DNA from 3 places in the Citrobacter sp. CRE-46 genome. Region 2 is predicted to be linked to each of the others. Evidence: predicted binding sites of a transcription regulator. Region 2 holds the regulator's gene; each other region holds the start of a gene.

Region 1 (10,276 bases), 520 kb from region 2:
CTGGCGAGATAATCTGGTCAGGTAAAGGTGCCGTTCAGCAACAATAACAGACTGACGCGCGATGAAGTGCTGTCGCGCTACTTTCCGCAGTATCATCCCGTCGTAGCCAGCCACCACGGCCTGAGCGGCGGGAGCTGCATTATCGAATATCAGACCCACCGTTTAGTGCTGCGCTGCCATCACGACCCCGACGCGCCGGAATCGCATTTTCTGCGCCAATATCATGCCTTAAAACACCTACCGGAAAATCTTGCGCCCCGACCTCGTTTTTATACGCGTGGCTGGATGGCAGTCGACTTTTTTCAGGGTAAGGTAGAATCCAGATTACCGGACGCCGACGAACTTGCTGACTTATTGTATTATCTGCATCAGCAACCCCGACTGGGCTGGCGAATCAGTCTGCTGCCGTTACTCGAACAGTACTGGCAGTGCGGTGATCCGGCGCGTCGTACACCACATTGGTTACGAGCGCTGAAGCGGCTAAGAAAAAGCGGCGAGCCCCGACCTTTGCGGCTGGGGCCGCTGCATATGGATGTCCACGGTGACAACATCGTGCGCGGGCCGTCAGGGTTGCGGCTGATTGACTGGGAATATGCCGGAGACGGCGATATCGCCCTCGAGCTGGCGGCGGTGTGGGTCAGTGATGAACTCCAGCACCAACAGCTGGTCAGCGCCTATGGCCGACGAGCACGCATTGAGCCAACCGTTTTGTGGCGGCAGGTCAGGCGATGGCGACCCTGGGTAATCATGCTAAAAGCGGGGTGGTTTGAGTATCGCTGGCGACAAACCGGCGATCAACAATTTATCAGGCTGGCCGATGAAACCTGGCGGCAGCTAACAATGAAAGGATGAGGAGAGCAGTGTGGGCCCAGTAATGTTGGATGTCGAAGGGTATGAGCTGGACGCTGAAGAGCGAGAGATTCTGGCGCATCCGCTGGTAGGTGGGTTGATTCTCTTTACCCGAAATTATCATGACCCGGAACAGTTGCGTGAGTTAGTGCGCCAGATCCGTAGCGCGTCACGTAATCATTTGGTCGTGGCGGTTGATCAGGAAGGCGGACGCGTGCAGCGTTTTCGCGAAGGTTTTACCCGCCTGCCTGCGGCCCAATCTTTTGCCGCGCTACACGGTCTGGAAGAGGGCTGCAAACTGGCTCAGGACGCGGGGTGGCTGATGGCCAGCGAAATGATCGCCATGGATATTGATATTAGCTTTGCACCGGTTCTGGACGTGGGACATATCAGCGCAGCGATCGGCGAGCGCTCTTACCATGCCGATCCGCTGAAAGCGTTGGCGATGGCGACCCGCTTCATTGACGGTATGCATGCCGCTGGCATGAAGACCACCGGTAAACACTTCCCCGGGCATGGCGCTGTGACGGCGGATTCGCACAAAGAAACGCCAACCGATCCACGTTCAGAAGCAGAGATTCGTGCGAAGGATATGTCCGTGTTCCGGACGTTAATTACGGAAAACAAACTCGATGCCATTATGCCTGCGCACGTTATTTACAGCGATGTTGATCCGCGTCCGGCGAGTGGTTCGCCTCACTGGTTGAAGACGGTACTGCGTCAGGAGCTTGGCTTCGACGGCGTTATTTTCTCTGACGATCTGTCGATGGAAGGTGCGGCGATTATGGGAAGCTACGCCGAGCGTGGGCAGGCATCGCTGGATGCTGGTTGCGATATGATCCTGGTCTGCAATAATCGTAAGGGAGCGGTCAGTGTGTTAGATAATCTGTCGCCGATCAATGCAGAACGTGTTACACGTTTGTATCATAAAGGTTCATTTTCACGTCAGGAACTGATGGACTCGACACGCTGGAAGACGGTAAGCGCCCAGCTCAACCAGCTTCATGAGCGCTGGCAGGAAGAGAAAGCAGGTCATTAACGCACGTTTGGCGAGGATGCGATGATTATCTATTTACACGGTTTTGACTCTAATAGTCCGGGCAACCACGAGAAGGTGTTGCAGCTGCAATTTATCGACCCGGATGTCAGGCTGATTAGCTACAGTACGCGGCATCCTAAACATGATATGCAGCATCTGCTAAAAGAAGTGGACAAAATGTTGCAGCTTAATGTGGACGATCGTCCGCTGATTTGTGGCGTCGGGCTGGGGGGATATTGGGCAGAACGTATTGGTTTTCTGTGTGATATTCGTCAGGTGGTATTTAATCCTAACCTGTTCCCATATGAGAATATGGAAGGGAAAATCGACAGACCTGAAGAGTATGCTGACATTGCGACAAAATGCGTGACCAATTTTCGTGAAAAGAACCGCGATCGTTGCCTGGTGATCCTCTCTCGCCATGATGAAGCACTGAACAGTCAGCGCTCGTCAGAAGAGCTGCATCATTTTTATGAGATCGTCTGGGACGAAGAGCAGACGCATAAGTTTAAAAATATCTCCCCGCATTTGCAGCGCATTAAGGCGTTCAAGACGTTAGGTTAAGCCTGATGAGCGTCTAAAAAACCAGCTTTCGGGCTGGTTTTTTTGTCCTTAACCTTCGGGTTGTCTATCTTTTCAGCATCAAAACTTGATGCACATCAATTTTGGTATGACCAATGCACCGTTCGTGTTATTCTCACTCTCGAAGGACATTTTCATTATCGTAACTTGTTGTTAATTAAAGGCTATGCAAATAACTTTTAATTAACAATTGGTTAATAAATTTGAGGGGGTCACGTTGACTACACCATTGAAAAGGATCGTGATTGTCGGCGGCGGTGCTGGCGGACTGGAAATGGCGACGCAGCTGGGTAAAAAGCTGGGGCGTAAGAAAAAGGCCAAAATTACGCTGGTGGACAGAAACCACAGCCATTTATGGAAACCGTTACTGCATGAAGTGGCGACCGGTTCTCTGGATGAAGGTGTGGATGCGCTGAGCTATCTGGCGCATGCCCGTAACCATGGCTTCCAGTTCCAGTTGGGCTCGGTGGTTGATATCGATCGCGAAGCGAAGACCATTACTATCGCTGAGCTGCGCGATGAGAAGGGCGATCTGCTGGTTCCTGAGCGTAAAGTGCCTTATGACACGCTGGTGATGGCGCTGGGCAGTACGTCCAACGATTTCAACACGCCGGGCGTCAAAGAGAACTGTATTTTCCTTGATAACCCGCATCAGGCGCGTCGTTTCCACCAGGAGATGCTGAATCTGTTCCTCAAGTATTCCGCGAATCTGGGCGTTAACGGTAAAGTGAATATTGCCATTGTCGGCGGCGGCGCGACGGGGGTTGAACTCTCCGCGGAACTGCACAATGCGGTTAAGCAACTGCACAGCTATGGCTATAAAGGACTGACCAATGACGCGCTGAACGTCACGCTGGTCGAAGCCGGTGAGCGTATCCTGCCGGCATTGCCGCCGCGGATTTCCAGCGCCGCGCACAATGAGTTAACCAAACTGGGCGTACGCGTACTGACGCAGACGATGGTAACCAGCGCTGACGAAGGCGGGTTGCATACCAAAGATGGCGAATACATTGAGGCTGACCTGATGGTGTGGGCCGCAGGGATCAAAGCGCCAGACTTTATGAAGGATATTGGCGGTCTGGAAACGAACCGGATTAACCAACTGGTGGTTGAGCAGACGCTACAAAGCACACGCGATCCTGACGTGTATGCGATTGGCGACTGCGCTTCCTGCGCGCGTCCGGAAGGTGGATTTGTGCCGCCGCGCGCTCAGGCTGCGCACCAGATGGCGACCTGCGCGATGAACAATATCCTGGCGCAGATGAACGGCAAGCCGTTGAAAGCGTATCAGTACAAAGATCACGGTTCTCTGGTCTCGCTTTCTAACTTCTCTACCGTCGGTAGCCTGATGGGCAACCTCACGCGCGGTTCAATGATGGTAGAAGGCCGTATTGCGCGCTTTGTCTACATTTCACTGTATCGTATGCATCAGATTGCGCTGCATGGTTACTTCAAAACCGGCCTGATGATGCTGGTCGGCAGTATTAACCGGGTGATTCGTCCGCGTCTGAAACTGCATTAATATTGACCTCAGGCGTCGGACAACGCATCCGACGCCTTCCTTCAGAGTTCTCTGAATCATCTCGTTTTATCCCTGCCTTCCGCTATTTTCATCCGTAATCTGATTGGCATTCCTTACCTTCTGTTGCAAAGTTGTTGCTAATAGCAAAAAAGGAGGAAGTCCCGTGAATAAATCAATGTTGGCGGGTATAGGGATTGGCGTAGCTGCTGCGCTGGGTGTTGCAGCGGTGGCCAGTCTTAACGTTTTCGAGCGTGGCCCACAGTATGCACAAGTTGTCTCTGCAACACCGATTAAAGAATCGGTAAAAACGCCACGTCAGGAGTGTCGGAACGTGACGGTCACGCACCGCAAGCCGGTGCAAGATGAAAACCGTATCGCGGGTTCTGTGCTGGGGGCCGTTGCCGGCGGTGTTATCGGCCATCAGTTTGGTGGCGGACGCGGTAAAGATATTGCCACCGTAGCGGGTGCATTAGGCGGCGGCTATGCCGGTAACCAGATCCAGGGTTCGATGCAAGAAAATGATACGTACACCACCACGCAGCAGCGCTGTAAAACGGTGTATGACAAATCAGAAAAAATGCTGGGCTACGACGTGACGTACAAAATTGGCGATCAGCAGGGGAAAATTCGTATGGATAAGGACCCCGGCGCGCAAATTCCGTTGGATAAGAACGGACAGTTGGTACTGAATAACAAAGCGTAAAATAGCATTATCCTGAACATTAGCCCCCCATTCGCTCAGGCTGGGGGGCTTTTTTTATCAGAAGGTTAAGGCGTAGTTCAGACCAAAGGTACGACCCCGGCCCTTGTATTCATACAGTGACGGGCTGCCATAAGTTGGGCTGTACAGCAGTGGCGCACGTTGTCCCCATAGCGTGGTGTACTCTTCATTCAGCAGGTTTTCCACGCTGAAGGTCAGCTTACCTAATGGGAGCTGGTAGCTGCCGATAAAGTCCATGGTGTTATAGCCGTCCAGCTTATTGCCGCTGGCGTCACTCAGATCAAATGTTTGCTGGCTCTGTACACGCAGCGACCACGGTTCAGGCGCCCAGCCGACCCATGCGGTTGCTTTAGATGGTGAAGCCAGAGTGACATCCCATTTCTGCCATTTACCGTTTTGTTTCACTTCGGATTTAATGACGTTGAAGTTGCCGCCCAGACTCCAGTCAGTATCGGCGATGAAGTAATCTACCGCACCTTCCAGACCATAAATTCGACGATCGTCGGGCTGTACGTTTATGGTCATATCACTGCGGTTGATAACGATCGATTTATCCGAAGTGGAGTAATAAGCAGCCAGTTGCGTGCGCAGGTTATCGCCCGTGTAACGCCATCCCAGCTCGTACGAGTTAACTTTAATCCCTTCCAGGCGAGAATCCGCCACGTTGACGCTGCGCAGAAGTTGATAATGATCGCCAACCAGAGAATAGGTGCCGTTACCGTAATATTTTCCCGGATCCGGAAGCTCAACGCCCTGAGAGAAGTTAAACCAGGTTTGCTGGCGCTCAGTCAGGTGGGCGAGGATCCCGGCGTTAAACAGGAAGTTATCGTAATCGGTTTTGCCGCCCGGAATGGTATCCGCGGAGTTTGCAAGGCCCGTCGCGATTCCCTGCTGTTGGGCATAGCCAACGAAATCATCAACCCTGTTTTCGGTCCATTGATAGCGTACGCCGCCACTGAGAGTGAAGATATCGTTTATGTCATAGCTGTTTTGCAGGAAAGGCGCGAAGTTGGTGATGCTGTAACCAGGATAACGCCCGGTAGTATAAGCGGTACGGTTGTCCATGCCACCGGAGGGCAGAGAGTAAGCCAGATCGAAGAATTTCTGATTGGAATCGAAGGTTTCATGATCCGCATCGATACCCCACGTCAGTTCCCAGTCATCCATCACCTGGCTGTTGAGGGTAATTTTGGCACCGAACTGGTCGGTATCCTGCTGTGAGGCGGAGAAACTGGTGACCTTGCCTTTGCTCAGTGTAGGGAAGGGGTAGAATTTTAGCGATTCGTCGCGGTAATAGATTTGACTGACCAGGTTCTGACCAAAGAAGTCTGCATCGGAATATTGCAGACTGATCAGATGGCGCTCGGTGCCGGGAATACGATCGGAGTTCAGTCCGCTGCTGGTATAAGCTTTACCGTTTCCGGTCACGGCGGACATGTTCTCGCCGAGATCCAGCCCGTAATCTTCATCCCCCTGGCTCTTGTAGTACTGGGTAACCAGTTGTAATTGACGGTTATCATCCAGCTCAATCGTCCCGGTGCCCATCACGTCCAGACGATCGGAATGCTGCAGGCCGGTTTGGGTGTTATCCAGCAGCAGAGCATCGTGGTTGCCGTCATACCAACCACCAAACCGTTGATACGCGACGGACATACGACCGGATGCACGATCGGTTCCTCCACTCACCGCGGCGGCGACGCGTTCGTCATGATCGTTACTGTTATTAAACCCGCTTTTACTGCCCAGTTCGAGTTCGACTTCACGCTCAGGCTGACCTTTTTTTGTGACGATGTTGATCAAACCGCCGGTACTTCCTCCGCCATACAAGGATGTTGCGCCTGAGATGACTTCAATATGAGCAATGTTAAACGGGTCAATGGAGTCAAGTTGACGGCTGTCGGTGCGGGAGGAATTCAGACGGACACCGTCTATCAATACTACGATGGCGCGACCGCGCATGTTCATGCCGTAATTGGTTCGTCCCTGACTGCTGACATCAATTCCGGGGATTAACTGAGCAAGAACATCCTTGAACTCTTTACCACCCTGAACTTGCTGTTCAATTTCGCTTCCTTCAATAACCCAGGTCGTTTGCGCCATTTCTGCCACGGTGCGTTGGCTGAGGTTAGCGCTGACGATGAGATTCTCTTCCTCCGCTGCGATAGCCGGTAGGGTTAAGGATAATAAGAGCGGATTGAGCACCCAGAGACGCTTATGCATTTGTATTCCTTTTAAAAAAGTCGGTCTGTTTTTGTTATTGCGGTAGAGAAACCGAGAGTTACATTGGGAAACAGGTGTTAAAACAAATGCGAATATTGCTGATAATAATTGTCGTTATCAATACATTTTTTAAAAAAGATCTGCTAATGCGATGAAAACAATAAGGAATGAAGGGTTATTGGTACAAAAAACCGAGGGTTTTTAGCCCCCGGCGGTGTCATCTGTTCGTGGAAGAGAGAGGAAAGGATTAAGCTTTGATGAGTTCGGGCCACAGTCGCAGGGTGGTGTGTGCGATCTGCATCAGTTTCTCAAATGACGCGCCTTCACGGGCGCTAATCGACATACCCTGTAAAATGCAGTTCAGATATTCGGCCAGCTTTTGCACGTCGCAGTGGGCCGGAATTTCGTCACGCTGCTGGCGCTGACGAAGGAACTGGGTAAGCGTCTGTTCCTGCATCGCATGGCGTGATTTCACCGTGTGTGCGATCTCGCGGGAAGAGGCCGCCAGCGTCGCGGACGTATTAATCATAAAACATCCTGCCGGAGTATCTTTACTGGTAAAGCAGGTCGCTATGGCGGTGAAATAGTCTTCCAGTGCTGACTGAAGGCTTTTTTCTTCGCAAAACAGCTGAGCTTCGTGTTTCGCCGCGAAGCGAGTTATATAGCGGTCCAGCACGGCACGAAACAACCCTTCCTTGTTGGTAAACTCCGCATACAGCGTGGGCGCTTTCGCACCCGTTGCTTCCACGAGATCGGCGAGCGATGTCGCTTCATATCCGTGCTGCCAGAAGAGTGTCATGGCCTTATCAAGCGCGGCTTCCCTGTCGAACACTTTTGGTCGGCCACGGCTTTTTTTTGCACAACCTGTCGTTTCAGTTGTCATGGCGCCGATGTACCTTTGTTGGGTTTATTGAATAATCATTATAAAAATATTCCCCCCCACACTCCAGCGGATTAGCGATAAAAATAATTTATAGCTATTAGCATGAAAAATAAGGTCTTTATGTTTTATATAACGATCATTATAAAAAAATGTTGACGTGTGACCTGGATCACATCTATGATTTACATATCGATCGTTAAGTTAATCATTACGACACCCATTCATCTGCAAAAGGTCACTATTATGAAAAACGTAAAAACTCTGTTTGTTGCTGCTGTTCTTAGCTCACTGTCATTTGCCAGCTTCGCCGCTGTTGAAGTTCAGGCCACGCCTGCAGGTCAACAGAAAGTTGGTACTATCTCTGCAAATGCGGGGACGAACTTAGGTTCTCTGGAAGATCAACTGGCGCAGAAAGCGGATGAGATGGGCGCGAAGTCTTTCCGTATTACTTCCGTTACCGGTCCTAACACCCTTCACGGGACTGCCGTTATCTACAAATAAGATTTAACCCATCGCAATGCCACTGCGAGTTAAATAAAAAACCCCCGCGGAATAAAATCCAGCGGGGGTTTTTTTATGGGTAATGTTTACATCGGTTGTTGAGCCACATCGTGATGACGGGTGACATCGACCGGCATGCCTGAGCGAATCTCCATCGCATGTTCCATGACGGCAGGGTCCGTTTGCGCCGCATTCTTAAAGGTCTGCATTGCGGCGTTCAACACGATCGGCAGCAGTTGCGGGTCATCATTGATCTTTTCTGACAGCGGCTGGTGCACTTCCACCAGCCGCATGCCGTTAGGTTCGACTGAGGCTTTGATCGGCGTGTTAATGATATTGACTTTGGTTCCTGGTTTCACTTGACGGAACAGGGTTTCGATATCACCGTCGCGCAGACGAATACAGCCGGAACTGACGCGCATACCGATACCAAAATCAGCATTGGTGCCGTGCAGCAGATAAACACCGCCGTATGCGGCTAAGCGAATTGCGTGATGGCCCATCGGGTTATCTGGCCCGGCAGGGACAACGGCAGGAAGATCGATGCCGTTTGCTTTATAGCGCGCGCGGATATTTGCCGTAGGCGTCCAGGTGGGATTAGCGCGTTTATCGGAAATGGTGGTTACCATGGTGGGCGTCAGCGTATCACCACCTAACTGGCCAATACCAATAGGATATACGGTCACCGAATTTGTCCCCGGCTGGTAATAATAAAGACGCAGTTCGGCGAGGTTGATGACAATGCCTTCGCGCGGTGCATCCGGTAACAGGGTTTGCAATGGGATAGTCAAAACGCTGCCAGGGCGAGGCACGAAAGGATCAACGCCGGGGTTGGCCTGCAGCAGCGCTAAAAAGCCGACGTTGTATTTTTTCGCAATAGCTTCGAGAGAACCGCCATTGTCTTCGACAACGTGAACGGCATTCTGTCCCACCAGACGGCTTCCCGGCGGCGGCAGCGGCCAGGTGTTTGCCTGAGCCGGAAGGGCTAACGCGAAGGTCGCTGCAAGCGTAAAAAAGGCTAACCAGCGAGAGAGTCGATTATTGTTTAACATCACCATAAATCCATTGTTTTTACGTGGTTTTTATTATGTAAAAGTAAACAGGAATTATGGCCATTTGCTGTGTCGGGAAGTGCAGGGAAGTGCAAAGAGTTTGTAAATTCACCGGCCGGGAGCGTTGTGTGCGCTCCCGGCCTGCTCACTATGCTACGGCGTTTTCTTCAAGTTGGCGCATAAACTGGCGTACCCAGTCGATTCGCGTTTTACGCTCGCCCAGATCCTGCATAAATTTCAGCCGGGTTGGACCGTCCAGACGGAAGTGCTGCGGCTGTTTTTGCAGTAAACCAATCAGCCACACCGGGTTAACGTGGTTTTTCTCTGCAAACTCAATCGTGCCGCCTTTTTCATTGCCTTCAAGCTTTCTGATGCCCAGTTTCTGCGCCTGTTGGCGTAACCGGGCAATATCCAGCAACGTACGGGCCGGGTCGGGCAGCAGACCAAAACGGTCTATCAGCTCGACCTTAATTTCTTCCAACTCGTTTTCGCCTTTCGCACTGGCAATACGTTTGTAGAACGACAGTCGCGTGTTGACATCGGGAATATAGTCATCCGGCAGCAGTGACGGCATGCGCAGTTCAACTTCGGTTTGCTGGCTGGTGAGATCTTCCAGCGACGGTTCGCGTCCCTCTTTGAGCGCATCGACAGCATTTTCCAGCAGCTCCATATACAGCGAGAAGCCGATGCTTTCCATGGAACCACTCTGATCTTCACCCAGCAGTTCCCCGGCGCCGCGAATTTCAAGGTCGTGGGTCGCCAGCGCAAAGCCAGCGCCCAAATCTTCCAGCGAGGCGATGGCTTCCAGGCGCTTTTGCGCGTCGGTGGTCATCGCTTTTGGATGCGGCGTCAGCAACCAGGCGTACGCCTGATGGTGTGAACGTCCCACACGGCCGCGCAACTGGTG
Region 2 (10,276 bases):
TTTCCGATCCTGCTGAAGATAAAGCGGTAATCCGCTACGCCCGCGAGCATAATCTGGGAAAAATTGTGCTCGGGCGTCCGACAACGCGTCGCTGGTGGCGCAGCGATTCCTTTGCCGACAAACTGGCCCATCGCGCACCGGATCTCGACCTGATGATTGTCGCGTTGGACGAACCGCCTTCACGCCCGACGCTACCCACTCCGGATAGCCGCACCTTTAAAGATAAATGGCGGGTACAAATTCAGGGTTGTGTGGTTGCCGTCGCGCTATGCGCCATCATTACGCTGATCGCGATGCAGTGGCTGATGGCTTTTGATGCCGCTAACCTGGTAATGCTCTATTTGCTGGGTGTGGTGGTTATCGCCCTCTTCTACGGACGCTGGCCATCCGTACTGGCAACCTTTATTAACGTCGCCAGCTTCGATCTCTTCTTTATTGCCCCGCGTGGGACGCTGGCCGTTTCCGACGTCCAGTACCTGCTTACCTTTGCCGTAATGCTAACGGTCGGGCTGGTTATCGGTAATCTGACCGCCGGCGTCCGTTATCAGGCGCGGGTGGCGCGCTATCGGGAACAGCGTACGCGTCATCTGTATGAGATGTCGAAAGCGTTAGCCGTTGGACGGAGCCAGCAGGATATCGCCGCGACCAGCGAACAGTTTATCGCCTCAACGTTTCAGGCCCGCAGTCAGGTTTTATTACCTGATGAACACGGTAAGCTGGCTCCCCTCACCCATCAACAGGGCATGACGCCATGGGACGATGCCATTGCCCAATGGAGTTTTGACAAAGGGCAACCGGCTGGCGCGGGCACGGATACCTTACCGGGCGTACCGTACCAAATCTTACCGCTAAAAAGCGCCGATAAAACGCATGGACTACTGGTAGTGGAACCGGGAAATCTGCGTCAGTTGATGATCCCCGAGCAGCAGCGCCTGCTGGAAACCTTTACCCTGTTGGTCGCCAGTGCGCTGGAACGTCTGACCCTGACCGCCAGCGAAGAGCAGGCCCGGTTTGCCAGCGAGCGTGAAAGCATTCGCAACGCCCTGCTCGCCGCCCTGTCCCACGATTTACGTACGCCGCTGACGGTGCTATTCGGTCAGGCAGAGATTTTAACGCTGGATCTGGCCAGTGAAGGTTCGCCGCATGCGCGCCAGGCCAGTGAGATTCGCCAGCACGTGCTGAATACCACCCGACTGGTTAATAATCTGTTGGATATGGCGCGAATTCAGTCTGGCGGCTTTAATCTTAAGAAGGAGTGGTTAACGCTGGAAGAGGTGGTGGGCAGCGCCCTGCAGATGCTGGAGCCAGGACTCTCTGCTCCGATTAACCTGTCGTTACCCGAACCGTTGACGCTGATCCATGTCGATGGCCCGCTTTTTGAACGGGTGTTGATCAACCTGCTGGAGAACGCCGTAAAATATGCGGGTCCGCAGGCACAAATCGGCATTGACGCCAGCGTCGATGGCGAGCACCTGCTACTGGACGTCTGGGATAATGGACCGGGTATTCCGTCGGGTATGGAACAGCGCGTTTTTGACAAATTTTCCAGAGGAAACAAAGAGTCATCGGTACCCGGCGTGGGGTTGGGACTGGCCATTTGTCAGGCGATTGTGGACGTGCACGGCGGTACCATTTCCGCCCATAATCGTGCCCAGGGGGGGGCATGTTTCCGTGTTACACTACCCCAGGAGATCCCCCCTGAACTTGAAGATTTTCATGAGGATATGTGACAAACGTACTGATTGTTGAAGATGAACAGGCCATTCGCCGCTTTCTGCGCACTGCGCTGGAAGCCGATGGTCTGCGTGTATATGAAGCGGAAACGCTACAACGTGGTTTGCTGGAAGCCGCCACGCGAAAACCCGATCTCATCATTCTCGATCTTGGCCTGCCAGACGGCGACGGCATTGATTTTATTCGCGACCTGCGGCAATGGAGCGCAATCCCGGTAATTGTGCTTTCAGCCCGCAGCGAAGAGAGCGATAAAATCGCCGCACTGGATGCCGGCGCCGATGACTATCTCAGTAAACCCTTCGGTATTGGCGAGCTACAGGCGCGATTGCGCGTGGCATTGCGTCGCCACGCCAGCGGCGCGTCTCCCGAACCGGTGGTGCATTTTTCCAACGTAAAAGTGGATATCGCCGCCCGCCTCGTACACCGTGGTGACGAGGAAATCCATCTGACGCCGATTGAGTTTCGCCTGTTAGCGGTACTGCTGAATAATGCCGGGAAGGTACTGACGCAACGCCAATTGTTAAATCAGGTCTGGGGGCCGAACGCCGTTGAGCACAGCCATTATCTGCGAATTTATATGGGACACCTGCGCCAGAAACTGGAGCGGGACCCGGCTCGTCCACGTCATTTTCTGACCGAAACCGGGATTGGCTATCGCTTTATGCCGTAAGTCTAGTCGAATAAAAAAGCCGGATCAGCATACATGCTATCCGGCTTTTGTATTCATGCCGGATGGTGACGTTAGCGTCTTATCCGGCCTGGGGTTTACGCGTTTTTCAACACTTCGCTGACGATCTCAACCGCTTCTTTTTCGATCTGTTTGCGGTGTTCTTCGCCGAGGAAGCTTTCGCAATAGATCTTGTAAGCGTCTTCTGTGCCTGACGGACGCGCGGCAAACCAGCCGTTGTCAGTCATCACTTTCAGACCGCCAATGGAAGCACCATTGCCAGGTGCCGCGGTCAGACGTGCGGTGATCGGGTCGCCCGCCAGCGTGCTGGCGCTTACCATTTCCGGAGACAGCTTAGACAGCGCCGCTTTCTGCGCGGAGGTCGCGCTCGCCTGCAAACGATTGTAGCTCGGCGCGCCGAAGCGAGCAGCCAGTTCGTTGTAGTGTTCTTGCGGGTTCTTACCGGTCACAGCGGTAATTTCTGCCGCCAGCAGGCACATGATGATGCCGTCTTTGTCGGTCGACCACGGTGTACCGTCGAAACGCAGGAAAGAAGCGCCCGCGCTCTCTTCACCACCAAAGCCAAAGCTGCCATCGAACAGACCGTCAACAAACCATTTAAAACCGACCGGCACTTCCACCAGCTTACGACCCAAATCGTTGACCACGCGGTCAATCATTGCCGAGGAAACCAGCGTCTTACCGACGGCAACATCTTTGCCCCACTGCGGACGATGCTGGAACAGATAGTTGATCGCCACCGCCAGGTAGTGGTTCGGGTTCATCAGCCCCGCCGGGGTGACGATACCGTGACGGTCATAGTCCGGATCGTTGGCAAAGGCCAGATCGAACTTGTCACGCAGCGCCAGCAGACCCGCCATCGCGCACTCGGAGGAGCAGTCCATACGGATTGCGCCGTCTTTATCGAGATGCATAAAGCGGAAAGTCTGATCAACGTGGTCGTTAACGATAGTCAGGTTCAGGTTGTAGTGCTTCGCAATACGCTTCCAGTATTCGATACCGGAACCGCCCAACGGATCGACACCCAGCGTCAGACCCGCTTTCTGGATCGCCGCCATGTCGACGATATCCGCCAGTCCTTCCACAAACGGTTGAACCAGGTCCTGCTCTTTCACATGACCCGATGCCAGCGCCGCGTCCAGCGACATACGCTTCACGCCTTGCAGACCGTCAGCCAGCAACGCGTTAGCCCTGTCTTCCACCACTTTGGTGACGTTGGTATCTGCCGGACCACCGTTTGGCGGGTTGTATTTAATGCCACCATCTTCCGGCGGGTTGTGGGACGGCGTGATCACAATGCCATCAGCCAGCGGGCCGCCTTTTTTGTTGTGGACCAGGATGGCATTCGACACGGCAGGGGTTGGCGTAAAGCCGTTGTTTTCCTGCACGATGACATCGACGCCATTCGCCGCCAGCACTTCCAGCACAGAGATAAAAGCCGGTTCAGACAGCGCGTGGGTATCCTTGCCCACATAGCACGGGCCAGTAATCCCGTTTTTCGCACGTTCTTCAGCAATCGCCTGGGCGATAGCCAGAATATGCGGCTCGTTAAAACTATGACGACCTGCACTGCCGCGATGCCCGGACGTACCGAACTTGACGGCGTGCTCAGCGTTCCCTGCCGTTGGTTTCAGTACATAGTACTGTGCCGTCAGTTGGGCGACGTTAATCAAATCACTCTGTTGCGCAGGTTGACCTGCACGGTTGTGGATTGCCATTGCCTGGTCCTTCTAATGCAAGGATTAAATTGTTCCGCAAACCTTTTCAATCAATTCCGCAGGGAATTGCATTGACTGCATGATGTGCTCCACCATGCTGCATTTACGGCCGGTGTTGGTATTGGTGATCACCCAGTACGGCGTGCCTGGCACGTGTTTCGGTTTGGTTTGATTACCATTTTTCAGCAGCGTCTGTTCATCTGCCGCAAAATAAACGCGCGTCCGGCCATGCAACGAATCCGTTGCTTCGGCGAATGCGTTTTGATCCAGAGAATAGAGTGTAGACAGCACCAGCATAAAGCGATTTACTGCTTTCTTCTGTTCCGCATATTCATCGGACAACAGCAGTTCACGCATCGCGCGCACTTTATCTTTTACGGGGTTAACCGGCTTAGCTTCCACGACAGGTTGCACAGCGCGGACTTCTTTTACTACCGGAGTGACAGGCTGTGCTGCGGCGGAAAATTTCAACATACGCCGTAAAATGTCGGATGCGCTCTCGCCGATATGCTTGGTATGGCTGGCAATATAGCTATAGAGTTCATCATCAACTTCAATCGTTTTCATCTTAATCCAGTGCAGTGTTTAGCTGAATACAAGTTGTTGGGTTAACACGCGTAGTGTAAAGGCAAATCCCAACAGCGGATAGCGTCAAGCCTGGTGGCTGATAAAACTCGGAGTAACCGTAGTTGTTGCAGCCCTGTGGCAGAATGGTCAACATGATACCCTAACCCGTGAGTGTGAAAAAAAGAACTTTGCCATGAAATTGAATATCCGAGCGCAATCTGCGCAAAACCTGCACAATAATTCTTCCATCGTCCTGGTTCACGGCCTGTTTGGTAGCCTGGATAACCTGGGGATCCTGGCACGCTCCCTGGTGGTCGATCACGATATCATCCAGGTTGATATGCGAAATCATGGCCTCTCGCCCCGCTCGCCTGAGATGAATTATGCGGCCATGGCGCAAGACCTGGTGGATACGCTGGACGATCAACAGATCGAAAAAGCGATCTTTATTGGTCACTCGATGGGGGGAAAAGCCGTCATGGCGTTAACCGCGTTAGCCCCTGATCGTATCGATCGGCTGGTGGCTATTGATATTGCGCCGGTTGACTATCAGGTACGCCGTCACGATGAGATTTTTGCGGCAATCAATGCCGTAACCGAGGCACAAGCGTCCTCGCGCCAGCAGGCAGCAAGCGTCATGCGCCAGCATCTGCAAGAGGAGGGTGTTATTCAGTTTCTGCTGAAATCCTTTGTTGACGGCGAGTGGCGCTTTAACGTTCCCGTATTATGGGATCAATATCCCAATATCGTCGGTTGGCAAACCCTCCCGGCATGGGAGCACCCGGCATTGTTTATTCCAGGCGGTAACTCCCCTTATGTCACCGAAGCGTATCGCGAGCAACTGCTGGCACAATTCCCGCAGGCTCGGGCGCACGTTATCGCAGGCGCGGGGCATTGGGTACATGCGGAAAAACCTGAAGCAGTGCTGCGGGCCATCCGTCGTTATCTGAACGAACCGGCTAACTGATTAAAAACTCAGCGTCCGTGCGCGATTACGCGCGTGGGCGTTGGCGTGCCTCTCCTGCTGATGTATTATGGCGCGCTATCCATCCGGGCGGACGCCTGGCTGATTGTTTCCCCGAAGTCACCAAGATCATGGCCAAAGAACAAACGGACCGTACGACATTAGATCTGTTCGCGCAGGAGCGTCGCCCGGGACGACCCAAAACTAATCCGCTCTCGCGTGATGAACAGTTACGTATAAATAAACGTAATCAGCTTAAACGTGACAAAGTTCGCGGGCTTAAGCGTGTCGAACTGAAACTGAACGCTGATGCCGTTGACGCGTTAAACGAGCTGGCCGAGGCGCGCAACATGAGTCGCAGTGAACTCATCGAAGAGATGCTGATGACCCAACTCACCGCATTGCGCGGTCAGGCATAGTCTGAATTTCTGCTCTAAATCATAAATCGTGTAGCACAGAGTGCAGTCCCGCGTGTTTGCTGTTTCCGCATGCCTGACTGTTCTGCTATGATTGCCCTTATCCGTGGGCAATGCGCCACCACCATTTCAATAAGTTTCAAGAGGTTATTTTACTCATGGCAATCACTGGCATCTTTTTCGGCAGCGACACCGGTAATACCGAAAACATCGCAAAAATGATTCAAAAACAGCTTGGTAAAGACGTTGCCGATGTACATGACATTGCAAAAAGCAGCAAAGAAGACCTGGAAGGGTATGACATTCTGCTGCTCGGCATTCCAACCTGGTACTACGGTGAAGCGCAGTGTGACTGGGACGATTTCTTCCCTACCCTCGAAGACATTGATTTTAACGGCAAACTGGTTGCATTGTTCGGCTGCGGCGACCAGGAAGATTACGCAGAATATTTCTGCGATGCGTTAGGCACAATTCGCGACATCATTGAGCCACGCGGTGCCACCATCGTCGGTCACTGGCCAACGGCGGGTTATCACTTTGAAGCGTCCAAAGGCCTGGCTGACGACGACCACTTTGTCGGTCTGGCTATCGATGAAGATCGCCAGCCGGAGCTGACCGCTGAACGTGTAGAAAAATGGGTTAAGCAGATCTCAGAAGAACTGCACCTCGACGAAATCATCAATGCCTGATTTCGCGCGGCGTAGATCTTCATCTGCGCCGCATCAATAGATAAAACCAATCAAAATAATTGCTACAAATTTGTAACTTTTTCGTCTGACCCTGTACAATGGCTGGATGCCAATCGGGTGTTGCACAGTGTGTTTGTCGGCGATACCACGTTTTGATTAACAATATATGCCAGAGACTTGCTGTTTTCATTTAACCATGGCAGTTCTATAATGATACGCAATTTCTCAAGTGCAATTTCTGTCACTTCTGTTAATGAAGTGAATCGTTTAGCTACAGGACAGATTCCGCATGACTGACAACAATACCGCATTAAAGAAGGCTGGCCTGAAAGTAACGCTTCCTCGTTTAAAAATTCTGGAAGTTCTTCAGGAACCGGATAACCATCACGTCAGTGCGGAAGACTTATACAAACGCCTGATCGATATGGGTGAAGAAATTGGTCTGGCGACCGTGTATCGTGTGCTGAACCAGTTTGATGATGCCGGTATCGTGACCCGCCACAATTTTGAAGGTGGTAAATCCGTCTTCGAACTGACTCAACAGCATCACCACGATCACCTCATTTGCCTCGACTGCGGCAAAGTGGTCGAGTTCAGCGATGATTCCATTGAAGCGCGTCAGCGTGAGATTGCGGCTAAACATGGTATTCGCTTAACCAACCATAGCCTCTATCTTTATGGCCACTGCGCCGAAGGCGATTGCCGCGAAGATGAGCATGCGCACGACGGCAAATAATGTGACGCTTTCTGAAAAGCCAACCATCCGGTTGGCTTTTTTTATGGGCCAAATTTGACCATCCCCCTCTTCCTTCTACGTCAATGTTGCTTTAATGTAAAAATCAATTGCCATTCGGAGAGTTGAAATGGAACTTCGTCAACTACGCTATTTTGTGCGTGTTGTAGAAACCGGCAGCATGGGTAGCGCGGCGCTCGATCTCAATATCGGTGTTTCGGCACTCAGTCAGCAAATGACGCGCCTGGAAAGCGAACTTGCTATTCGTCTGCTTCAACGCACCTCGCGCGGTGTGACGCCCACCAGCGCCGGACTGGCTTTTTACTCCCAGGCGCAGCTGGCGCTCCGGCATGCAGACGATGCAATCCTCGCCGCGCGTGAGGCCCGACTTTCCGGACACGTCAGCGTCGGTATGGCCCCCAGTACCGCTTCCGTTCTCGGCATGCCATTTATTCACGCCATGCGGGAAAGCTATGCTGATGTTCGCCTGCATGTGGTGGAAAGTCTCTCTGGCAACCTGGAACGAATGATTAATACCCGCCAGATTGATCTGGCTGTCGTGTTTCAAAAAGAAAAGATCCTGCGCTGGAGCGCCAGACCGATTCTTGAAGAACGGCTGTTTTTGATTGGGACCCATGCCCTATTGGCTGATATTGTCGACGACAATATTGCTCCAGCCCAGTTGGCAAATATTCCATTGATCATGCCAAGCCCGGGACACGGTCTGCGCGGCAGGCTGGATGCCATCTGCCAGGAACACGCGCTAAATATTGAGATCGCTACTGAAATTGATGGTCTGGCGTTACTGATGCGCGCCGTACGCAGTGGCATTGGCGCCACTCTTCAGCCCGGTGCGGCGATCTCCCATCTCGATAAAGAAACTCTAAGAGTGATCGGCGTCTATAATCCGATACTTAGCCGCCCTAACTTTCTGGTCAGCCTCTCTGACGATGAACTTACCCCGGCAGGCCTTGCCGCCCGTGTGGTGCTGACGAAAGTGATGCATCAACTGGTGGAAGCAGGAAGCTGGCCTGGCGCTACTCTTTACAATAACTAAAGTACCGTTTAGCACCACATCATAGCGCCCGCACAAGCTGTACGTATACATTTCAATTACAAATTTAACAAATAGTTAAATGGTAATGGAGTATACGATGGTTGATGTTCTGGTGATTGGTGGTGGTAATGCCGCGTTATGTGCTGCCTTGACCGCCCGGGAGCAAGGAGCTTCGGTACTCCTGCTCGAAGCGGCCCCCCGGGAATGGCGCGGAGGAAACTCCCAACACACGCGTAATTTACGTTGTATGCATGATGCGCCGCAGGATGTGCTGGTGGACAGCTATCCTGAAGAAGAATTCTGGCAAGATCTGTGGCGCGTCACGGAAGGGAATACCAACGAAGCGCTGGCGCGTCTGGTGATCCGTACCTCTTCACAATGCCGCGACTGGATGCGCCAGCACGGCGTTAACTTTCAGCCTCCTCTCTCTGGCGCTTTACACGTGGCGCGAACCAACGCCTTTTTTATGGGCGGTGGAAAGGCCCTTGTGAATGCCTATTATCGCAGCGCAGAAAAGCTGGGAGTGCAGATCCGCTATAACACCCCGGTTCAGGCGCTTGAACTGCGTAATGGCGAGTTCGTGGCGGCGCTGGCAGGCGAAGAGCGCATCACCGCTAAATCCTGCGTACTTGCCGCTGGCGGTTTTGAGTCTAACCGCGAATGGCTACGAGAAGCATGGGGAGAGAACGAGCGCGGCGAATGGCCAGCGGATAACTTCCTGATTCGCGGCACGCGCTTTAACCAGGGCGTACTGCTCAAATTTATGATGGATGCCGGAGCCGACATTATCGGCGATCCCTCCCAGTCACACTGCGTGGCCATTGATGCCAGAGCGCCATTATATGACGGCGGGATTTGCACCCGCGTGGACTGCGTCTCGCTCGGTATAGTGGTGAACCGGGACGCTGAGCGCTTTTATGATGAAGGTGAAGATTTCTGGCCCAAACGCTACGCCATCTGGGGACGTCTGGTCGCTCAACAGCCAGGGCAGATTGGCTACTCCATCATCGACAGTAAAGCTATTGGCCACTTTATGCCGCCGGTCTTTCCCGGCGCGCAGGCCAATACGTTGGCAGAGCTGGCTCTTCAGTTAGGACTGGATGCCGAACGTTTTACCCACACCGTGACGCAATACAACAACGCCTGCCAGCCAGGTCAGTTCAACCACACCGTTCTGGATAACTGCGCCACCAAAGATTTGCTACCCGCGAAAACGCACTGGGCGCGACCACTGGACCAGCCGCCATTCTACGGCTATGCCCTGCGGCCAGGGATCACCTTCACTTATCTTGGGTTAAAAGTGAACGAACACGCCGCTGTGCATTTTGCCGGGCTTCCAAGCCGTAACCTGTTCGTCGCCGGAGAGATGATGGCGGGCAACGTGTTGGGCAAGGGCTACACCGCAGGCGTGGGGATGTCGATCGGCACAACCTTTGGCCGCATTGCCGGAAAAGAAGCCGCGCTGGCCGCACGTAAGGAGACACGTCATGAAGCAGCTTGAGAAACTGATCATCGAAGCGCAAATTATCACCGAACCGGAAGCTGAAGTTGAACGTGTGATGCAGGTGTGCAATGCCTGTCGCTATTGTGAAGGCTTTTGCGCCGTATTCCCGGCGATGACGCAACGTCTGGAATTCGGTAAAGCGGATATCAACTATCTGGCGAACTTGTGCCATAACTGCGGCGCTTGCCTGCACGCGTGTCAGTATG
Region 3 (10,276 bases), 410 kb from region 2:
AGAAAAGTGTGAGAGAGTGCAACCTACAGAAAAATGCTATCTACTCTGGATCAATTTTGATGTAAATGGTGTGTTAAATCGATTGTGAATGACCATCGCTTCCGGCAGGATACGGTCGCCTGGTAAACATAGATATCTTTGCCACGTTCCGGCAGGGTAATAAAACGGCAAGCCACGGCATTGCTGATACATAATTTTGGAGAGTTTTGATGGCTATTAGCACACCGATGTTAGTGACATTCTGTGTCTATATTTTCGGCATGATATTGATAGGGTTTATTGCATGGCGTTCAACCAAAAACTTTGACGATTACATTCTGGGTGGACGCAGTCTGGGTCCATTCGTGACCGCGTTATCCGCTGGCGCATCCGATATGAGTGGCTGGTTGCTGATGGGGCTGCCAGGCGCGATTTTCCTGTCGGGGATTTCAGAAAGCTGGATCGCCATCGGCCTTATTTTGGGCGCATGGATCAACTGGAAGCTGGTGGCCGGACGTTTACGCGTACACACCGAATACAATAACAATGCGCTGACGTTACCGGATTACTTTACCGGTCGCTTTGAAGATAAAAGCCGCATTCTGCGGATTATCTCCGCGCTGGTTATTCTGCTGTTTTTCACCATCTATTGTGCTTCAGGGATTGTGGCAGGGGCGCGTCTGTTTGAAAGCACCTTTGGCATGAGCTACGAAACAGCACTGTGGGCGGGGGCGGCTGCGACGATCATTTATACCTTTATCGGTGGTTTTCTGGCGGTAAGCTGGACTGATACCGTTCAGGCCAGCCTGATGATCTTTGCTCTGATCCTGACGCCGGTCATGGTCATTATCGGCGTGGGTGGATTCGATGATTCGCTGGAAGTGATTAAACAAAAGAGCATTGAGAACGTAGACATGTTCAAAGGGCTGAATTTTGTTGCCATCATTTCTCTGATGGGTTGGGGCCTGGGCTACTTTGGCCAGCCGCATATTCTGGCGCGCTTTATGGCGGCAGATTCTCACCATAGTATTGTGCATGCACGTCGTATTAGCATGACCTGGATGATCCTGTGTCTGGGCGGCGCAGTTGCCGTTGGTTTCTTCGGTATCGCTTACTTTAATAACAACCCGTCGCTGGCAGGTGCCGTTAACCAGAACGCTGAGCGTGTGTTTATTGAACTGGCGCAAATCCTGTTCAACCCGTGGATTGCCGGTATTCTGCTGTCTGCAATCCTCGCGGCGGTGATGTCGACCTTAAGTTGCCAACTGCTGGTGTGTTCCAGCGCAATCACCGAAGATTTGTACAAAGCGTTCCTGCGTAAAAATGCCAGCCAGAAAGAGCTGGTGTGGATTGGTCGTATCATGGTGCTGGTTGTGGCCCTGGTGTCCATCGCACTGGCGGCCAACCCGGAGAACCGTGTACTGGGTCTGGTAAGCTACGCCTGGGCAGGCTTTGGCGCGGCGTTTGGTCCGGTGGTTCTGTTCTCGGTAATGTGGTCGCGTATGACCCGCAACGGCGCGCTGGCAGGGATGATCATCGGCGCGGTGACGGTAATCGTCTGGAAGCAGTTTGCCTGGCTGGGTCTGTATGAAATCATCCCTGGCTTTATTTTCGGCAGCATCGGTATTGTCGTCTTTAGTCTGTTGGGTAAAGCACCATCAACCGCAATGCAGCAACGTTTTGCCGAGGCTGACGCGCATTATCACTCCGCGCCGCCGCCTCGTTTACAGGCAGAATAATCTACCTTTGTCCTCAGGCCCGCCGCGTGCGCAATACCGTTCGGTTAAGCATGTATGGAGAACGTTTTACCCTGAATTAGTTTCCGTTCACCTTATGTGCATTGCTTCTCTGATATCGCTATACCTGTGAACGTGCAAGGGAGGCTCACCGCCGCCTCCCTTGCATCCCAGGCTTCCGGCGGGAAAATCGTCGCTGCGCGAGCTATTCGTCTTATGCCGTCTGCCTGTCGGGTCGGGGCCGAGCCTGCGTCCCTGCAGGCCGTCCCCTCTGTCCGCATCCCTGCGGACAGACCCGGTCAGCCGTCAACGCCTCATCGATTTTCAGCCGGACCGGGGTCATCGCTTCAACGCTCTGACTTTCAGTAAAATCTTTTTTGCTGTTCAACATATTCAAATAAAAACACAGGAGGTCAGGTGTGGCTGGTCCGGCTGAAAATTGCCGACGTGTTTCCGTAAGGCCGGGAGAGGCAGCATGGATGCTGGCTCAGGGCGCGCTTTGCAGGGACGCTACCTCGCGCCCGGCCCGGTCGCCTGGAGGAATAAACGGAGGGGACCGCGGAGCGGCAATTTTCCCGCCGGGAGCCGGGATTGTAAAGGGCGTGGCGGAGAACGCCCTTTACACGTTCACAGGAATCGGTGTTTCAGAGAAACGATGTACATGAGGTGAACGGAATCCTTTCTCTGAAATAGCATGTTCATTACCTTCGCGAATACAGGTTGATGCTTTCTGATATAGAGGCGTTAACTTAATGACATTGACGCATGTGGGGGGCTTTTATTACCTACGCTGCAAGCTCGCTATAACCATTACCTGCCTAACCTTTTACATTCAGTCATCATTCTCAAAACATTCTGCTTGAGTTTTTCTTTCCTGTAATGATAATCACTATCACTGTAATTTACTTTTCTTTGCATCAATTGACTGAGAATAACGTTTAAGGGTTCTTCGCATGTTTGTTCCATTTCTAATTATGTTGCGCGAAGGGTTAGAGGCCGCGCTGATTGTCAGCCTGATTGCCAGCTACCTGAAACGGACTCAGCGTGGTCGTTGGATTGGTGTGATGTGGATTGGTGTGCTGCTGGCGGCGGCGTTATGCCTGGCGTTAGGGATTTTCATCAACGAAACCACCGGGGAATTTCCGCAAAAAGAGCAGGAGCTGTTCGAAGGCATCGTGGCGGTCATTGCCGTGGTGATCCTCACCTGGATGGTGTTCTGGATGCGTAAAGTTTCACGTAACGTCAAAGTCCAGCTTGAACAGGCTGTCGATAACGCGTTGCAGCGCGGCAACCATCACGGCTGGGCGCTGGTGATGATGGTCTTTTTTGCCGTCGCCCGCGAGGGGCTGGAGTCGGTGTTCTTCCTGCTGGCGGCGTTTCAGCAGGATGTCGGCATCTGGCCGCCGCTGGGCGCGATGCTGGGGCTGGCCACCGCGGTGGTACTGGGTTACCTGATCTACCTCGGCGGTATTCGTCTCAATCTCGGGGCATTCTTCAAGTGGACCAGTCTGTTCATTTTGCTGGTGGCCGCCGGACTTGCCGCTGGAGCCATCCGCGCCTTCCACGAAGCCGGGTTATGGAATCATTTTCAGGATGTGGCGTTTGACATAAGCAGCATACTTTCGACGCACTCGCTGTTTGGCACGTTGATGGAAGGAATCTTCGGCTATCAGGAGGCGCCAAGCGTGAGTGAAGTGGCTGTCTGGTTTATCTACCTGATTCCGGCATTCATTATTTTTGCGCTACCGCCGCGTTCAGGCACTACGGCATCGCGTACCGCACCTTAAAAACAACGCGATGCGGAATACTTTTTAGTTACAACATACTTATTCAAAGGACCAGGTTATGACGTTTCATTTTCGCCGTAGTGCGCTGCAGTTGGGTATTGCCACGCTGTTTGCATCCGTTTTTTCTGCACAAGCCGCCGATATTCCGCAGGTGAAAGTCACGGTTAACGATAAACAGTGTGAGCCGATGACGATCACGGTTAACGCCGGGAAAACGCAGTTCATCATCCAGAACCACAGCCAGAAAGCGCTGGAGTGGGAGATCCTCAAAGGCGTTATGGTGGTTGAAGAGCGCGAAAACATTGCGCCGGGCTTTAGCCAGAAAATGACGGCCAACCTGCAGCCTGGCGAATATGATATGACCTGTGGCTTGTTGACCAACCCGAAAGGCAAATTGATCGTAAAAGGAAGCGCTACAGCGGATGCCGCGCACAGTGATGCTCTGTTGAGTCTGGGCGGCGCGATTACCGAGTACAAAGCCTACGTGACGGCAGAAACCGCGCAACTGGTAGCGGGTACCAAAGCCTTCACCGATGCGATTAAAGTCGGCGATGTGGAAAAAGCAAAATCCTTGTATGCGCCAACGCGTCAGCACTACGAGCGTATTGAACCGATTGCCGAACTGTTCTCCGATCTCGATGGCAGCATTGATGCGCGGGAAGATGATTACGAACAAAAAGCTGCCGATCCGAAATTTACCGGCTTCCACCGTCTGGAAAAAGCGCTGTTCGGTGACAATACCACCAAAGGGATGGACAAGTATGCCGACCAGTTAAACCACGATGTCCTTGACCTGCAAACGCGTATTAGCGAGCTGGCCTTCCCACCGTCTAAAGTGGTAGGTGGCGCGGCAGGGCTGATCGAAGAAGTCGCAGCCAGCAAAATCAGTGGGGAAGAAGATCGCTACAGCCATACCGATCTGTGGGATTTCCAGGCCAACGTTGATGGCGCGCAGAAAATTGTCGATCTCCTGCGTCCGCAGTTACAAAAATCCAATGCTGAACTGTTAGCGAAGGTGGATGCGAACTTCAAAAAAGTCGATACCATTCTGAGCAAGTACCGTACCAAAGACGGTTTTGAAACCTATGACAAACTGACCGATGCCGATCGCAATGCGCTGAAAGGGCCAATCACGACGCTGGCGGAAGACTTGTCACAATTACGCGGTGTTCTGGGTCTGGATTAAGCACTATGCAGCATGATAATGAAAACGGCGTGAGCGAACCTTCACGCCGACGTTTGTTGAAAGGAATGGGCGCTTTGGGTGGCGCGCTGGCGTTGGCCGGCGGATGCCCGGTTGCCCATGCGCAAAAACCGCAAAGCGCACCGGGAACGTTGTCTCCTGATGCGCGTAGTGAAGTGCAGCCGTTTTATGGTCAATATCAGGCGGGGATCCTGACGCCGCAGCAGGCATCCATGATGCTGGTGGCGTTCGATGTTCTCGCCAGTGATAAGGCCGATCTTGAACGTCTGTTCCGGCTGCTAACCCGTCGATTTGCGTTTCTGACTACCGGTGGGCCTGCGCCGGATACGCCGAATCCGCGGTTACCGCCGATGGATTCCGGTATCCTTGGCGCATATATCGCACCAGACAATTTGACGATCACGTTGTCGGTCGGATCCTCGCTGTTTGACGAGCGCTATAGTCTGACACCGCAGATGCCGAAAAAGCTGCAAAAAATGACGCGCTTCCCGAATGATTCTCTGGATGCAGCGCTGTGCCATGGCGATCTGCTGTTGCAGATTTGCGCCAACACACAGGACACCGTCATCCACGCGCTGCGCGATATCATCAAACATACGCCCGATCTGCTCAGCGTTCGCTGGAAACGTGAAGGATTTATTTCCGATCACGCCGCGCGCAGTAAAGGGAAAGAGACCCCGGTCAACTTGCTTGGCTTTAAGGACGGTACCGCGAACCCGGACGCTACAGATGCGAAGTTGATGCAAAACGTGGTGTGGGTTACGGACGGGCAGGGCGAACCTGCGTGGGCGCAAGGCGGCAGCTATCAGGCCGTGCGGCTCATTCAGTTCCGCGTGGAGTTTTGGGATCGCACGCCGCTGAAAGAACAGCAAACGATTTTTGGTCGCGATAAACACACCGGTGCGCCGCTGGGTATGCAGCATGAGCACGATGTGCCTGACTATGCCAGCGATCCAGAAGGTGAGGTGATTGCGCTCGACAGCCATATCCGTCTGGCAAACCCGCGTACGAAGGAGACCGAGTCTAGCCTGATGATGCGTCGCGGTTATAGTTATTCGCTCGGCGTGACCAATTCCGGTCAACTTGATATGGGACTGTTGTTCGTCTGCTATCAGCACGATCTGGAAAAAGGTTTTCTGACGGTGCAGAAACGCCTGAACGGTGAAGCGCTTGAGGAGTATGTCAAACCAATTGGTGGCGGTTACTTCTTTGCGTTGCCGGGTGTCAAAACCGCAGATCATTATCTCGGACAGAGTCTGCTCGAAGCTTGATATCTATGCCCCGCAGCGCGGCGGGGCTTTTACTGACATCTTCATGAATGAACGAATTATTTTTTATGATCGGTCTGTGAATGAAATAATTTTGTCATCTTTCTGCAAGAGACTGTCTGTAGCGACAAGTCAAAATCAAGTTAATGGCAAGTAAAAATAATGTTGCATTAGCGAAAGATTATGATGTACTTATAAGTAACAGCGGTAGTTCCCGGCGGTGATAGTTGTTCACTATGGAGATCGCGAATGGAAAAGTCCTGTACTGGACACGTTTTTCACAGTAACAGCAGTACCTTACGCGGACGTTTCTCTTCCGGTAGCCACTTCGTCACCGCTAAATCTCTCCCCCTTTCACTTTTTATCCTTGTAACTGACGCCCTGTACGGTGCGCGTAGCCGTGGGTGGCGTCTTATCCAAAAGCAAGCAATGGCTTACAAGGAAGCCAACCCTCAGATGTTCGTGCGCATAATCGTGCCGCCAACGGCGCGTGTGATGTATACCTACAACTCAAGGTGCTATCCATGGGAAGACAAAAAGCAGTGATCAAAGCTCGTCGCGAAGCAAAACGGGTGCTGAGGCGGGACTCGCGTAGCCATAAGCAACGTGAAGATGAATCGGTCACCTCGCTTGTGCAGATGGGCGGCGTAGAAGCGATCGGAATGGCGCGTGATAGTCGCGATGCCACGCCAATCACGGCGCGAAATGAGGCTCAGGCGCACTACCTGAATGCTATCGAGAGTAAACAGCTGATCTTCGCCACCGGTGAAGCCGGGTGTGGTAAAACCTGGATCAGCGCGGCAAAAGCAGCAGAGGCGCTGATCCACAAAGATGTGGACAGGATTATTGTAACCCGTCCGGTTCTGCAAGCTGATGAAGATCTCGGCTTCTTACCTGGAGATGTTTCCGAGAAGTTCGCTCCCTATTTCCGCCCGGTGTATGACGTGCTGGTGAAACGTCTGGGAGCCTCCTTTATGCAATATTGCCTGCGACCTGAGATTGGTAAGGTGGAAATCGCGCCGTTCGCCTATATGCGTGGACGAACATTTGAAAATGCCGTGGTCATTCTTGACGAGGCTCAGAATGTTACCGCTGCACAAATGAAGATGTTTTTGACTCGCCTCGGGGAAAATGTGACGGTGATTGTGAATGGGGATGTAACCCAGTGCGATCTACCCGCCCACGTTCGCTCAGGGCTAAGCGATGCGCTGGCCCGTTTCGAAGAAGATGAAATGGTTGGGATCGTTCGTTTCAATAAAGATGATTGCGTTCGCTCGGCGCTCTGTCAGCGAACGCTCAACGCTTACAACTGATGAGTACGCCGTCTTCAAGGCCCGGGAAACCGGGCTTTGTTTTGCGGTATTACAGAATATCTTTTAAGGCGGCAGCCGTCATGGTTGCTTCAAATGGGATCAACTCAACTTTCGCGACGCCAGCCTGCTGGAAGGGATCCTGACTCAGATAGTGTTCTAATTTCTCAGCGTCATCACATTTTGCCAATATCACACCACCGGAACGTGGAATTTTGCGGCCTGATGCCAGGAATAAACCTTCCGCATAGCCTTTTTGCAGCCAATCCACGTGGGCAGGAAGTAGGCTATCGACGTCTTTCAACGGTTTTATATAGGTTAAAACAACAACATAAATAACACTCATTTTATTGTCCCTGCTTTTTTAAAGTGTATTAACGTAGCATATAACCAGGGAGAGAAAAGATTAATATCAACACTGTCCTTCCTAAATTTTAATATTAAAAATGCATATGCAGCATTTATGTCTGTTAATTGTACACTTGTAGGGGGCGGATGGGTTGGCATGGTTGATGGCTGGCGAAAAAATGGCGGCTATCGCTTAATCGGCGAGTTATTATTAATAATCATGAAACATTCGTGATGAGATAAATATTACGATAATGTTCCAGATCATGAGCGTTTTATATTTTTTAACATATTTGGCAAACTGAAACGCATACTTTCGCTATACTATAGATCCTTGAATACGCTGCGCTCCCGAACTGGATCCGCCTTCTAATGCTTGAATTAAAAAGTATTGCGTGCCTGCGGGATGAACGTCTACTCTTTTGCCGCCTATCATGTTCTATTCAGCCCGGCGAAGTTGTCCAAATATCGGGTCCTAATGGGGCAGGAAAAACCTCTTTATTACAGCTACTAACCGGATTATCAACGCCGAGCGAAGGGCAGATTTTGTGGCAGGGAAAACCGCTGCATCGGATGCGTGACGACTGGCATCGTCAACTGTTGTGGCTTGGCCATCAGGTTGGCGTAAAAGGGGGGCTGACGGCGGAGGAAAATTTGCGTTTTTATCACCCGCAGGCGTCGCTTGAGACGCGCTGGCAAGCGCTGGAGCAGGTCGGACTGGTCGGTTTTGAAGATGTGGCTGTGGCTCAGCTTTCTGCCGGGCAGCAGCGGCGCGTAGCGCTGGCCAGGCTGTGGCTCAGCCGCGCAATGTTCTGGATTTTAGATGAACCTTTTACTGCGCTGGACGTGGCTGGCGTGCAAAAACTGACCACACGACTGGAACAGCATGTCGTCCATGGCGGCGCAGTTATTCTGACAACCCATCAACCTTTACGGCCTCTCTGCGTCCCGTTGCGCACGATTACGCTCAATGAGTATGAGGCGGCTGTGGCATGATCACGCAGATTTTCTGGCGCGACCTGCGTCTTGCCTTTCGTAACTGTGCCGAAATTATCAACCCGCTGTGGTTTTTCCTGATTATCGTCACGCTGTTTCCACTCAGTATTGGCCCGGAGCCGCAGTTGCTGCGGCAAATTGCCCCCGGCATCGTCTGGGTAGCGGCGTTACTCTCCTCGCTGCTGGCAATGGATCGACTGTTTCGTGATGACTGGCTGGACGGTTCGTTGCAGCAGATGATGCTAATGCCAGTCCCGCTTTCGCTGGTGGTGCTGGCGAAAGTCGCCGCGCACTGGGTGGTTTCCGGGCTACCGCTGTTAATCATTTCGCCGCTTATCGCCACGCTGTTCGGCCTCTCCGTTGCGGAGTGGCAAGTGCTGGCGCTTACGCTATTGTTGGGTACGCCCACGCTCAGTTTTATTGGTGCGATTGGCGTCGGGCTGACCGTCGGATTGCGGCGCGGCGGCGTATTGCTCAGCCTGCTGGTGCTGCCGTTGATGATCCCTTTATTAATTTTTGCGACCGCCGCCGTGGGCGCGGCGCAGATGCTGCTGCCGGTTGACGGCTATCTGGCGATCCTCGGGGCCTTCCTGGCAGGAAGCGCCACCTTAAGTCCGTTCGCCACTGCAGCAGCGTTACGAATCAGCGTGCAATAACTCCCGTCATCTGCGGGAATATGAGGCAAAGAAAAAATGTGGAAAGCGTTACACCAACTCGCCATTCCAGAGCGGTTGTATAAGGTCTGCGGGCGGTTTATTCCGGCAATGGCTATCCTGAGCGCGCTGTTTCTGGTGGTGGGCTGTATCTGGGGCTTTGTCTACGCCCCAGCGGATTATCAGCAGGGCGAAAGCTATCGCATCATGTATCTGCATGTGCCCGCGGCTATCTGGTCGATGGGGATTTATGGCTCGATGGCGGTGACTGCCTTTGTGGGGCTGATCTGGCAAATGAAAATGGCGGACAACGCGGTGATGGCGATGGCGCTTCCCGGCGCTGTCTATACCTTCATCGCGCTGGTCACCGGTTCGGCCTGGGGCAAACCAATGTGGGGCACCTGGTGGGTGTGGGATGCGCGTCTGACCTCCGAGCTGGTGCTGCTGTTCTTATATGTCGGCGTGATTGGCTTGTATCACGCCTTTGATGACCGCCGCCTGGCCGGGCGCGCCGCCGGGATCCTCGTTCTGGTCGGGGTGGTCAATTTGCCGATTATTCATTTTTCCGTTGAATGGTGGAACACCCTGCATCAGGGGTCGACCAATATGCAGAAAACCATCGATCCATCTATGCGTATGCCGTTGCGTTTAACGATTTTCGGCTTCTTATTCCTTTTTATTACTCTGACATTAATGCGTATGCGTAATTTGATTCTGCTGCAGGAACGTCGTCGCCCATGGGTGGCGCAGCTGGTTTCCGGGCGCAAGAGCGAGGTTAATTCATGACCAGCGCTTTCCACTCCTGGAGTGATTTCTGGCAGATGGGCGGCTACGCCTTTTATGTCTGGCTGGCGGTTGCCGTGACGGCGCTCTCGCTGCTGGTTGTGGTCTGGCATGCCTGCTGGCAGCGCAGGGCGCTGCTGGCTGACGTAGAGCGTCAAATGGCGCGCGAGCGCCGGATGCAGGCGGCGCGTAAAAAAGGAGAGGCGTTGTGA

What was found. The regulator Fur, encoded in region 2, represses iron uptake genes when iron is present. The targets are predictions, from matches to a motif close to ATAATAATGAGAACNACTATCAA.
Region 1: the regulator Fur is predicted to act here: its motif matches at 7,032-7,054, upstream of AC534G_RS15210 (TonB-dependent siderophore receptor).
Region 3: the regulator Fur is predicted to act here: its motif matches at 2,589-2,611, upstream of efeU (iron uptake transporter permease EfeU).

What each region holds. Positions count from the first base shown of each region.
Region 1 is NZ_CM184341.1:3,113,381-3,123,656, reverse strand. It holds gene lpoB (penicillin-binding protein activator LpoB) at 1-47, shown strand, start outside; gene thiK (thiamine kinase) at 28-852, shown strand; gene nagZ (beta-N-acetylhexosaminidase) at 863-1,888, shown strand; gene ycfP (alpha/beta hydrolase YcfP) at 1,910-2,452, shown strand; gene ndh (NADH-quinone dehydrogenase) at 2,688-3,992, shown strand; gene AC534G_RS15215 (glycine zipper 2TM domain-containing protein) at 4,156-4,695, shown strand; gene AC534G_RS15210 (TonB-dependent siderophore receptor) at 4,753-6,933, opposite strand; gene comR (TetR family copper-responsive transcriptional repressor ComR) at 7,181-7,816, opposite strand; gene bhsA (multiple stress resistance protein BhsA) at 8,060-8,317, shown strand; gene ldtC (L,D-transpeptidase LdtC) at 8,404-9,369, opposite strand; gene mfd (transcription-repair coupling factor) at 9,518-10,276, opposite strand, start outside.
Region 2 is NZ_CM184341.1:3,631,720-3,641,995, forward strand. It holds gene kdpD (two-component system sensor histidine kinase KdpD) at 1-1,730, shown strand, start outside; gene kdpE (two-component system response regulator KdpE) at 1,727-2,404, shown strand; gene pgm (phosphoglucomutase (alpha-D-glucose-1,6-bisphosphate-dependent)) at 2,500-4,140, opposite strand; gene seqA (replication initiation negative regulator SeqA) at 4,165-4,707, opposite strand; gene ybfF (esterase) at 4,901-5,674, shown strand; gene ybfE (LexA regulated protein) at 5,803-6,090, shown strand; gene fldA (flavodoxin FldA) at 6,246-6,776, shown strand; gene fur (ferric iron uptake transcriptional regulator) at 7,066-7,512, shown strand; gene tcuR (tricarballylate utilization LysR family transcriptional regulator TcuR) at 7,640-8,566, shown strand; gene tcuA (FAD-dependent tricarballylate dehydrogenase TcuA) at 8,664-10,067, shown strand; gene tcuB (tricarballylate utilization 4Fe-4S protein TcuB) at 10,054-10,276, shown strand, end outside.
Region 3 is NZ_CM184341.1:3,218,276-3,228,551, reverse strand. It holds gene putP (sodium/proline symporter PutP) at 210-1,718, shown strand; gene efeU (iron uptake transporter permease EfeU) at 2,669-3,502, shown strand; gene efeO (iron uptake system protein EfeO) at 3,561-4,688, shown strand; gene efeB (iron uptake transporter deferrochelatase/peroxidase subunit) at 4,694-5,977, shown strand; gene AC534G_RS15775 (hypothetical protein) at 6,224-6,520, shown strand; gene phoH (phosphate starvation-inducible protein PhoH) at 6,499-7,287, shown strand; gene AC534G_RS15765 (YciI family protein) at 7,337-7,630, opposite strand; gene ccmA (cytochrome c biogenesis heme-transporting ATPase CcmA) at 8,005-8,628, shown strand; gene ccmB (heme exporter protein CcmB) at 8,625-9,284, shown strand; gene AC534G_RS15750 (heme ABC transporter permease) at 9,321-10,067, shown strand; gene ccmD (heme exporter protein CcmD) at 10,064-10,276, shown strand; gene ccmE (cytochrome c maturation protein CcmE) at 10,273-10,276, shown strand, end outside.